Linked DNA regions of Desulfatitalea tepidiphila. The protein of the gene in region 3 interacts with the protein of the main gene of each other region in a pairwise test. Links are inferred from orthologs where the notes say so. Each region holds a gene or a part of one and is shown on either strand. Other genes may lie near its edges.

Region 1 (2,885 bases), on a different replicon or contig from region 3:
GGCTGGATGTGTGCGACATCGTCCTGGAATCGCTGGCTTCGGGAGAGGCCGTATTGACGGGGGAAGAAAAGCAACTGGGGACAGCCCTGATCGATCTGGGCGGCGGCACCTCGGATTTGGCGATTTTCTCCGGTCAGAACATCAAGCACACCTTTGTGCTGGCCCTGGGCGGAGACAACCTGACCAACGATATCGCCATCGGCCTGCGGGCGCCATTGGCCGAGGCGGAGAAGATAAAGAAGAAGTACGGCAGTTGCCTGTCGGAGAACATCAACACGGAAGATACTATCGAAGTGCCGGGTATGGGTGGGCGAAAAGCCCGCAAGTTGCCGCGCCAGATCCTCGGAGAGATTTTGGAACCTCGCATGGAAGAGATCTTTACCTTGCTCAAACGGGAAATCTATCGTGCGGAGATGGAGCACTACGTGACGTCGGGCGTGGTGGTCACCGGCGGAACGGCACTGCTCGATGGGGTAACGGACATCGCCGAATCCGTATTGGGGCTTCCGGCCCGACTCGGAAAGCCCCAAGGGATCACGGGTCTGACCGATGTGGTGAACAATCCCATGTATGCCACGGGCGTGGGGCTTGTGATGTATGGGGCACGCAAACAGCCGGTCAAGAAGTTCCGCATTCGCGATAAGAATATTTTCAACAGCATCGTGCAGCGGATGAAGAAATGGTTCAAGGAAGTAATATGAAGAATCGTTCGGGTATTCACCTGTCTGCTTAAAAGAGAAGGATATAGGGGGAAACCTTTAACATACAAAAAGGGGGAGACTATGTTTAGTTACATCGAGCAGGAAAATTCGGCAAAAATCAAGGTGATCGGCGTTGGCGGGGCGGGCGGCAATGCCATCAACAACATGATCACCAGCAATCTGCATGGCGTAAAATTCATTGCCGCCAACACCGATGTCCAGGCCCTGGAGGTTTCCAAGGCGGAAATCAAAATCCAGCTGGGAGAGAAGCTGACCGAAGGACTGGGCGCAGGGGCCAATCCGCAGATCGGCAGGGATGCCGCCCTGGAAAGCGGCGAGGCGGTGAAGGCGTCGCTGACTGACAGCCACATGGTGTTTATTACCGCCGGTTTCGGAGGCGGCACCGGAACGGGCGCCGCTCCGGTCATCGCAGGGTTGTGCAAGGAGCTGGGGATCCTCACCGTGGCCGTGGTCACGCGTCCTTTTTCTTTTGAGGGTAAAAAACGCGCGCGCGCCGCGGACGAAGGCCTGGAAGAGCTCAAGCGGGTGGCCGACACGGTCATCACCATTCCCAATGACCGGCTGCGCGGTCTGGCTTCCAAAAATGCCCGCATGATCGACATGTTCCGCAAGGCCGATGAAATACTGCTCCATTCGGTGAAAGGCATTACCGATCTGATCATCCGGCCGGGGTTGGTCAACCTCGATTTCGCCGATGTCAAGACCACCATGTCCAAGGCCGGCATGGCCATCATGGGTATCGGTGTGGCCAGTGGAGAGAACCGGGCCGTGGAAGCCGCGGAACGCGCCATTTCCCATCCGTTGCTCGAGGACATCAATATTTCCGGCGCAAAGGGTGTGCTCATGAACATCACCAGCAGCAGCGATATCACCATGGAAGAGATGACCGAGGCATCCGACCGTATATACAACGAAGTCGGCGATGATGCCGATATTATCTGGGGCGCGGTCATCGATGACGATATGGGCGATGAGATGCGGGTCACGGTCATTGCCACCGGCATCGGTGTCGAGAAGGATAAAAAGGAGCCGGCCCCGGCCCAGGCCCCGGTCTCCGATCCGACCTATGGCGGGAAGGTGCGCGATATCACGCCGGCGGATCTGGCAGCCGGCGATGATCTGGACGAGCCCACCTTCCGGCGGGTCCGCCGGCAGCAGCTGGCGGCCAACGAATCCTCCGGGTCGCTCTATAAAGGCTACAAGGGCATGGTCATCGACAGCAATGACCTGGATGTGCCGACATTCCTGAGACGCAAGGCGGATTAGGGATTTGGTGTCAAGCGGTCCTGCTGGGAAAGACAGGCAAGGTTGAATGCGTTTTTGTGGATCAATGGGTGCCATCCAAACGGTCAGGGCGATCCGGTTTCAGGATCAATTTTTTTTAAACGGAGTGTTTGATGGCACCCGGAACAGACAAACAGCGTAAAGAAAGGCTCGATGCAGAGGTCGGTACAACCCATAAATCGTGGCATGATCGCGTGCGTGTGGCGCTCATCTATCCCAATCACTATGCCGTGGGCATGGCCAGTCTGGGATTCCAAACGGTTTACCGGTTACTCAATGCAATGGATCATGTGGTTTGCGAGCGTGCGTTTCTCCCTGAAACGAATCACGCCGACCGGCCGTTGGTTTCCCTCGAATCGGGGCGCAGGTTGCGTGAGTTCGATGGTTTGGCTTTTTCGCTCTCATTCGAAAATGATTTTGCCAATGTACTGACCATCCTGCAAAAAGCGGAGCTCCCCCTGTCATCCGCCCATCGTGGCGCCTCCCTCCCCCTAATTTTGGCAGGGGGAGTCTCCGCTTCTCTCAATCCAGAACCCCTCGCGCCGTTCATAGACTGCTTTCTGATCGGCGAAGCCGAAGCCCTGCTATCAGATTTTTTCGAGTGTTTTCATCCGGGAATGGATCGTCGCGAGTTTTTGTTGAAGGCTGCCCGGGATCTGCCCGGCGTTTACGTGCCTTCCTTCTACGAGGACAGCCACCATCCGGATGGGACCCTGGCCGGTTTTACGCCACTGGCCGAGGTCCCTGAAAGAATAACGCGGGTCTATGCCGCCGATATCGGCCAGTTCGATACGACCAGCACGGTGGTGACGCCGCACACGACATTTGAAGACGCTTTCCTCATCGAAGTGAGCCGGGGATGCCCTCATGGCTGCCGTT
Region 2 (2,806 bases), on a different replicon or contig from region 3:
GCTGCTGCTGGTGATGTTCATGAGCACACCCTTTGCGCCGGAAATATTGATGTCCTCGAGCAACGGATGGGAAATGGCGCGTTCCGCGGCTTCCACGGCCCGGTTCTCTCCACTGGCCACACCGATACCCATGATGGCCATGCCGGCCTTGGACATGGTGGTCTTGACATCGGCGAAATCGAGGTTGACCAACCCCGGCCGGATGATCAGATCGGTAATGCCTTTCACCGAATGGAGCAGTATTTCATCGGCCTTGCGGAACATGTCGATCATGCGGGCATTTTTGGAAGCCAGACCGCGCAGCCGGTCATTGGGAATGGTGATGACCGTGTCGGCCACCCGCTTGAGCTCTTCCAGGCCTTCGTCCGCGGCGCGCGCGCGTTTTTTACCCTCAAAAGAAAAAGGACGCGTGACCACGGCCACGGTGAGGATCCCCAGCTCCTTGCACAACCCTGCGATGACCGGAGCGGCGCCCGTTCCGGTGCCGCCTCCGAAACCGGCGGTAATAAACACCATGTGGCTGTCAGTCAGCGACGCCTTCACCGCCTCGCCGCTTTCCAGGGCGGCATCCCTGCCGATCTGCGGATTGGCCCCTGCGCCCAGTCCTTCGGTCAGCTTCTCTCCCAGCTGGATTTTGATTTCCGCCTTGGAAACCTCCAGGGCCTGGACATCGGTGTTGGCGGCAATGAATTTTACGCCATGCAGATTGCTGGTGATCATGTTGTTGATGGCATTGCCGCCCGCCCCGCCAACGCCGATCACCTTGATTTTTGCCGAATTTTCCTGCTCGATGTAACTAAACATAGTCTCCCCCTTTTTGTATGTTAAAGGTTTCCCCCTATATCCTTCTCTTTTAAGCAGACAGGTGAATACCCGAACGATTCTTCATATTACTTCCTTGAACCATTTCTTCATCCGCTGCACGATGCTGTTGAAAATATTCTTATCGCGAATGCGGAACTTCTTGACCGGCTGTTTGCGTGCCCCATACATCACAAGCCCCACGCCCGTGGCATACATGGGATTGTTCACCACATCGGTCAGACCCGTGATCCCTTGGGGCTTTCCGAGTCGGGCCGGAAGCCCCAATACGGATTCGGCGATGTCCGTTACCCCATCGAGCAGTGCCGTTCCGCCGGTGACCACCACGCCCGACGTCACGTAGTGCTCCATCTCCGCACGATAGATTTCCCGTTTGAGCAAGGTAAAGATCTCTTCCATGCGAGGTTCCAAAATCTCTCCGAGGATCTGGCGCGGCAACTTGCGGGCTTTTCGCCCACCCATACCCGGCACTTCGATAGTATCTTCCGTGTTGATGTTCTCCGACAGGCAACTGCCGTACTTCTTCTTTATCTTCTCCGCCTCGGCCAATGGCGCCCGCAGGCCGATGGCGATATCGTTGGTCAGGTTGTCTCCGCCCAGGGCCAGCACAAAGGTGTGCTTGATGTTCTGACCGGAGAAAATCGCCAAATCCGAGGTGCCGCCGCCCAGATCGATCAGGGCTGTCCCCAGTTGCTTTTCTTCCCCCGTCAATACGGCCTCTCCCGAAGCCAGCGATTCCAGGACGATGTCGCACACATCCAGCCCCGCCCGGTTGGCGCACTTGACGATGTTGTGGGCCGAGGTCACCGCGCCGGTCACGATATGGATTTTGGCTTCGAGGCGCACACCGGCCATGCCCACTGGATTCTGGATGCCGGTCTGGTCGTCCACGATATACTCCTGAGGCAGGACGTGGATCACTTCCCGATCCATGGGAATGGCCACGGCGCGCGCGGCGTCGATCACCCGGTCCACATCCAGGGGCGTAATCTCGGGCCCCTTGATGGCCACGATGCCGCGGCTGTTGAAACCGGTGATGTGGCCTCCGGCGATGCCGGCATAGACCGAGGAGATTTCGCAGCCGGCCATGAGTTCGGCCTCCTCGACGGCCTTTTTGATCGACTCCACCGTCGATTCGATGTTGACCACAACGCCCTTGCGCAGCCCTACCGAAGGATGGGTGCCGATTCCGATGACATTGACTTCCGGTCCCCGGACTTCACCGACGACGCAGCAAATTTTGGTCGTCCCGATATCCAGTCCCACGACGATGTTCTCGTTGCCCTGCGCCATAACTCTCCTTAAGCTCCCTGCGCGTCGGATGCGTTGAGCCGCACCACGACCCGATCCGGGTTGTTCAGGTCCACCATTTGAAAGCTGCGCCACTTGCCGTTCCCTTGCAGAACCGGCCGTAACCGCTTGAATCGCTCCAGTTTGGTGTCCAGGTCGCCAAAACCCAACTGGATCATCCGCTCTTGGTCCTTGAGCACGATCGTGATGCCCATCTCCTTATCCAACCGCAATTCCTGAATTTCGGTGTAAGGGATAACGCTCACCGGTTTGCGGCACGATTGCAGCACATCGACCACCGCCGCCATCGGAGGGTTGAGTGCGTCTTCGCCGAGGCTGATGTCCCCGTATTCGATGCCCTGTATCAGGGGCAGCCCCGAGGCTTCAGCGTCCTGAACCTCCTTGAAAATCTTTCCATCCGTATTGATCAAGAACCGGCGGCCAAGATCGATCTGCGCCAACGCCTCGTGTTCGACAAGCCGGATGGTGATCGTTTCCGGAATTTCTCTTGCCACCCGGGCATCGGCGACCCATGGATGGGCGATCAACCGCTTGCGGACCAGGCTCAGGTTGAGGGCCAGCAGATTGTTTCCGATATCGATACCGGCCTGGGCGAGGACCTGTTCTTCGGAAAGCCTCTGGTTGCCGCCGATGCGGATCTTCTCGGTCCGGAAGTAATCGGAGCAAGTGACAG
Region 3 (5,777 bases):
GCACCACACGGGCATAATACTTGGCCAGCATGATGATAACAGCCAGTTTCACGATCTCGGACGGCTGGATGGACATGGGGCCCATAGCGAGCCAGCGCTTGGAGCCTCCCACATATTTACCGATCAGCAAAACCGCGATTAAAAGTCCGATGCACAGTAAATAGAAAAGATGGCCCCACCGTTCATAGCTTTTATAATTGATAATGAAGGCCGTAATCATGACCATCATGCCCAGTCCATACCATATCAACTGACGCCCAAACAAAGCCGATTGCCCGCCCCCACCGCCGGCATTGACCGCACTGTAAAGGGCGACCAGGCCGGCGGTCACTATCGCAGCGGTAAGCGCCAGCATCCACCAATCGAAATACTCCACCAGGCGTCGATCTATCATCATGGTTGATTATCTCCCAAGTAGGCCTGAATCAATGCACTGGCGACAGGCGCCGCCGCCGAAGAGCCATGTTCGCCGTGTTCGATGATCACTGATATGGCGATCTTCGGATTCTCAGAAGGGGCATATGCGACAAACCAGGCGTGATCCTTTGGGAGTGCATCGATTTCCCCGGATGATCCGTCGCTTGCCTTGGGCATGGAGACCACCTGTGCCGTCCCGGTCTTTCCCGAGAAATGCAACCCTTGAATCCGCGATTGCCAAGCGGTCCCCTTGGGATCATTGACCACCTGCCATAACGCCTGGCGCACGAGTGCAAGGTTTTCCGCATGCAATTTGATTTTTCCATCCTCCCTGGGACTGTTCTGAAAGGTCACCACCCCGTCCGCAGTTTGGATCTTTTCAATCACATACGGCGAATACCGGGTGCCCCCGTTTCCCACGGCGGCCGCTAAGGAGGCCATCTGCAAGGGGGTTACCAAATTGAATCCCTGTCCGATGGCGATGGAAAGGTTTTCACCTCCCTGCCAGGGAACACCAAACCGTTTTTTCTTCCAATCACTGGTGGGTATCAACCCTTTGCCTTCCCGGTCCAGGGAAATCCCGGTAGCTGCACCCAGCCCAAAGGCGCGGGCGTACTTGGCCATACGGTCGACCCCCAACGCCTCACCGACCTGGTAAAAATAGACGTCGCACGATTCGGCCAGAGCTTTGACCAAATCGACCTCACCATGCCCGGATTTTTTCCAGCATCGATACGCGCGGTTGCCATACTTGTAAAAACCGGGACAATAAAAGGTCGTCTTGGCATCGATCACCTTTTCTTCCAAACCGGCAAGGGCGGTCACGATTTTATAGGTCGATGCCGGTGGATATTCGGCTTGGGTGGCTTTGTTCTCGAGCGGCCTGAAGGGATTGGAAACCAATTCATTCCACTGGTCGCGGGTCATGCCGGTTACAAATAGATTGGGATCGAAGGCTGGACTGCTGGCCATGGCCAGAATCCGTCCCGTATCGGGTTCAACGGCAACAGCAGCACCGACGCGGTCTTGCAACAATGCTTCGGCCCTCTTTTGCAGCTCTTCGTCAATGGTCAGGAAAATATTCTGACCCGGTTGAGCCGGTACGGTTTTAAGCACACGCACCACTTGACCGGTGGCGTTGACCTCCACTTGGCGGCCGCCTCGCTTACCTCTCAAATGGGCCTCGTATGCTTTCTCAATTCCAAATTTTCCTATAAAATCTCCTCCCTTGCAATCGTCGAACGGTGACCCCTGCAATTCTTCCTGGCTGATTTCACCCATGTAACCGAGCAGATGGGCCGCATGCGTGTCATAGATATAATGCCGCCGAGGCGACACACGCACCTGGACTCCGGGCAACTCGAATTTATGGACCTCGATGGCGGCCATGGTATCGCGACCGATATCTTCTCGCAGCAGAACAGGTGTGTAACCACCTCGCTTGCGGTTTTCCTGGATAGTGGCCATCAGGGTTTCCGGAGATTCATTCAACAACTGCCCCAAGCGGGCCACCGTCTCATCGATGGGCTTGGCATCCTTGAGGATGATATAGACATTGAAAGCGGGCCGATTGTCCACGACCGTTGTTCCGTTTCGATCGCAAATCATGCCGCGCGGCGCATCGATATCTTGAAGACGGATGCTGTTGATTTCCGATAATCGCCGTAGTTCTCTGCCCTCAAACAATTGGAGGTAAAGAAGCCGAATGGATAATACGGTAAATGCCAACACCACGGCCACGAGGACACCGACCAGGCGCTGGTTGAACCAATCAGTGTCGACGCTTTCAAGATAGTTACGCATTATTAGGGTAAATCTTTATGGTATCGTTCCGCTGTTCGAGCGGCTTTTAGTTCTACTTAGTGCCCATCCACAATGTCCAATTGTCCCGATATCTGCGTTGCGCGAAAAATTTAATCCTCGGAATATCAGCCATATGCCTGCGGTTAAATTTTTCGTGCGCCTTGATCTCGGTCCAATTTGCCTATTTGTGGACAGACACTACTTAAAGATCGACGAATATTTTTGCGTTCCACGAATCCAACTGCTTCTGGGCCCATCCGATAATCACCAAGATGGCCGGTCCTGTGACCAGTGCCCAAAGGATCTGCAACACCACGGTTTCTAATGCATCTACGGGAATACTGGCACTGGGGGCCAGAAATGCCATATAGATCAGCAAAATTGCGTTCTCGAAGGCCACGCCGATGGCCACTGCGAGAGAAAGGAGAAAAACGCTGCCGGTATAAAAAAACCGAGCGGCCCAGCGCATTCCGATATAGATCCACAAATAGATGATTAAGTACAATCCCATGGGACCGCCACAGAGGCTATCTATGATAAAACCGAAGAAAAGAACGATGGGCACGCCCTCGAGTTTAGTCCTGAAAAAACTCAGGTAAATGAGAATGGGAATGAGTAAATCGTAAAACTTTTCAAACAAGGGCATTCCGGGTATCAGGGTCGTTTTAACGAGCACCAGACACAAAGAAACCATGATGTAAAACAAAACGGTCATAGCGGATCGACCAATGTTTTGGTGGGAACAATCAAAACCTCTTCGAGGCGCTCGAAGTCCACAAACGGCGTCACGGTCACATCCTGAAAAATACCCGCCTCTTCCTTCAGGACCTCGGCAACCCGTCCGATAGGCGTTCCTTTGGGGAAGACGCCATCCATGCCGGAAGAAATGATGCTATCTCCAACCTCAACGTCGTATTTTCGCAAGACATAGTTAAATACGCAATACCCGGAGGTACCTCCCTTGATAATGCCTCTGGCCCTGCTCTTTTGCACCACCGCGTCAACGGCACTATTCGGATCGGTGATCAGCATCACTTTGGCGTAATGAGCAGTCGAATCCACGATCAGGCCTACCACCCCCTGGGGGTTGATCACAGGGAAACCAATCTCCACGCCGTCCTCACGCCCTTTGTCCACCAGGATGGTTTGAAACCATGGAGAGGGATCCTTGCCGACCACCTGAGCGGCGACCGTCGGTAGTTGCAGCTCCTCGTCCAGGTTGAGCAGTTGCCTCAGTCGATCGTTGGCCTGCATCAACTCTTCGTTGCGATGGGCAAGGGCAAATGCCGTTTGCGCCTCTTTGTGCAATCGTTCGTTTTCCTCAGCAACGGAGACAAGAAAGAAGTAGTGCTCCCATATGTCACGCAAGAATCTCGACGAATGGCTGATGATCTTTTGAAAAGGGGCGACCAGGGCGATGGCGAACCGCCCGGTGCCGTGTTCGGGGTAAGGCTGTCGACTGCTCAGCGACAACATCGTAAAGCTGAGTGTGACCAATACGATGAAACCGATTATGATCGCCATTTGCTTGGAAAACATTGAGTCAGTAAATCACCACTTGCTTAAGAATTTCAATGCAATCCAAAGCCTTGCCGGAGCCTAAGGCAACGGTGGCCAAAGGGTCGTCAGCGGTCGTAATCGGCAATCCGCTCTCTTCGCGCAACAACTTGTCGAGGTTTTTAAGCAATGCACCGCCACCGGTCAGCACGATGCCGCGGTCAACGATGTCTGCGGCCAATTCAGGCGGTGTCTGTTCAAGCGCAATCTTGACGGTTTCCACAATGGCATCGATCTGTTCGGAGATGGCCATTCTGACCTCCTCAGAGTCGATCGCCAATATTTTGGGAATACCGGAAACCAAGTCACGGCCTTTGACCTCGATGGTTTCGACTTTGTCCGGGTCTGGATAGGCGTTGCCGATGGAGGTCTTGATGATTTCCGCGGTTCGCTCGCCGATCAGCAGGTTATATTTCCGTTTAATGTATTGAATGATGGCTTCGTCCATCTTGTCGCCGGCAACGCGCAGTGACCGGCTGTACACGATCCCGGCCAGGGAGATCACAGCCACCTCCGTGGTTCCGCCACCAATATCCACGACCATGTTGCAGGTAGGCTCGGTAATCGGAAGATTCGCACCGATGGCAGCCGCCATCGGCTCTTCGATCAAAAATACTTCCCTTGCACCGGCCGATTCGGCAGATTCACGGACAGCCCTCTTTTCCACCTGGGTAATGCCAGAGGGAACAGCGATAATCACCCTCGGGCGTACCAGCGATCTACGGTTGTGCACTTTTTGAATGAAGTGCCGCAACATGGCTTCGGTCACCTCGAAATCTGCGATAACGCCATCGCGCATCGGACGGATGGCGACGATGTTGCCTGGGGTGCGCCCCAGCATGTTTTTGGCTTCCAAGCCCACCGCCAGCACCCGGTTTCTCGAACGACTGTCCGTGCGAACCGCAACGACCGATGGTTCGCTCAGAACAATACCTTTTCCCTTCACATAGACCAACGTGTTGGCAGTGCCCAAATCAATAGCCAAATCACTGGAAAAAAAACCTAATATAGAATCCAAGAAAAAGTTCATGCTCCGAATATCCTATTTTAATTAAATTAGAGTCCTGGGTGTCATGTCTACGGCTTCTCCGAACAGGGTGAATTCAACAAGAGATATAACAATCGAAAAATATTACCGTTGCTAACAGAAACGGCAACCCATTTCAAGAATAAATTATGGAAATTGCGTAAGAAATTCACTGCACAACAATTCCCTGCCGTACGAAGTCATTCACTCTGCCAAATCGTCTGCCCGCTGTTGTGACCCGGCCAAAAAATGCTGCCGCTGGCCTTTGAAGGTTGCCCATCCACAGCTGTCATTTTGCCACAGGCACTACACACCACCAATATGCTCCATCACCGCATCGTGCAGCAAGGGCCGAAAAGCCTTGATACGCTCATTATGGCGGCTCGGATGCACCCGGTTGGTCAATAAGACGACAATGATGCCTCTGCGCCGATCCATCCAAAAAGAGGTGCCGGTGAATCCTAAATGTCCCACGCTTTCCGGACTGAAGCAACGACCTGCGCTCGACCCCACCTCCGCCGGCGTGTCGAATCCAAGGCCCCAATCCGTCCCATTTTGCCTATGGAAGAACTTTTTTAGCAGAGATGGCTCAAACGGGCCATTATCGATCACTCCGGTTTCGATGAACAATAGTTTCTGCAGAAGGTTCCAGACCGCATCGGCGCTGCCAAAAAGACCGGCATGTCCACACACACCACCGATGGCATACGCGTTGTCGTCATGAACACGGCCAACAAGCAATCTCCCCCGCCAGGGGCACAACTCAGTGGCAGCGTAATCCGCTTCTACGAGCGGCTGGTTCGCGGGGTTAAAAAAAAGCCCCTGAACCGATAAGGACTTCCAGATCGACGCTTCCAGATAGCGATCCAAAGTCGTTTGCACCACTCTTTCTATCAGGCCTTGCAATACCAGGAACCCGATGTCACTGTAGCATGCCCGCTGTCCTGGTGGCGACAACAATGGTTCCCGAGCC

Evidence for each region. The genes of interacting proteins can lie anywhere in the genome.
Region 1: the proteins of DFT_RS14780 (region 3) and ftsZ interact in binary tests that used the Escherichia coli proteins (3 or more experiments, as listed by UniProt). The link is inferred for Desulfatitalea tepidiphila from one-to-one orthologs.
Region 2: the proteins of DFT_RS14780 (region 3) and ftsA interact in binary tests that used the Escherichia coli proteins (3 or more experiments, as listed by UniProt). The link is inferred for Desulfatitalea tepidiphila from one-to-one orthologs.

What each region holds. Positions count from the first base shown.
Region 1 is NZ_BCAG01000001.1:848,466-851,350, forward strand. It holds ftsZ (cell division protein FtsZ), read left to right. Parts: upstream 1-782; coding sequence 783-1,988; downstream 1,989-2,885. Other genes in the region: ftsA (cell division protein FtsA), read left to right, coding at 1-701; DFT_RS03695 (radical SAM protein), read left to right, coding at 2,120-2,885. UniProt on the Escherichia coli protein: Essential cell division protein that forms a contractile ring structure (Z ring) at the future cell division site. The regulation of the ring assembly controls the timing and the location of cell division.
Region 2 is NZ_BCAG01000001.1:847,246-850,051, reverse strand. It holds ftsA (cell division protein FtsA), read right to left. Parts: upstream 2,116-2,806; coding sequence 886-2,115; downstream 1-885. Other genes in the region: DFT_RS03680 (cell division protein FtsQ/DivIB), read right to left, coding at 2,124-2,806; ftsZ (cell division protein FtsZ), read right to left, coding at 1-804. UniProt on the Escherichia coli protein: Essential cell division protein that assists in the assembly of the Z ring. May serve as the principal membrane anchor for the Z ring.
Region 3 is NZ_BCAG01000003.1:2,285,756-2,291,532, forward strand. The notes cover bases 2,786-5,577. They hold DFT_RS14780 (rod shape-determining protein), read right to left. Parts: upstream 4,808-5,577; coding sequence 3,764-4,807; downstream 2,786-3,763. Other genes in these bases: DFT_RS14770 (hypothetical protein), read right to left, coding at 2,786-2,935; mreC (rod shape-determining protein MreC), read right to left, coding at 2,932-3,744; DFT_RS14785 (serine hydrolase domain-containing protein), read right to left, coding at 5,111-5,577. In the rest of the region: rod shape-determining protein RodA, read right to left, coding at 1-394; mrdA (penicillin-binding protein 2), read right to left, coding at 394-2,220; more of DFT_RS14770, read right to left, coding at 2,423-2,785; more of DFT_RS14785, read right to left, coding at 5,578-5,777. UniProt on the Escherichia coli protein: Forms membrane-associated dynamic filaments that are essential for cell shape determination. Acts by regulating cell wall synthesis and cell elongation, and thus cell shape.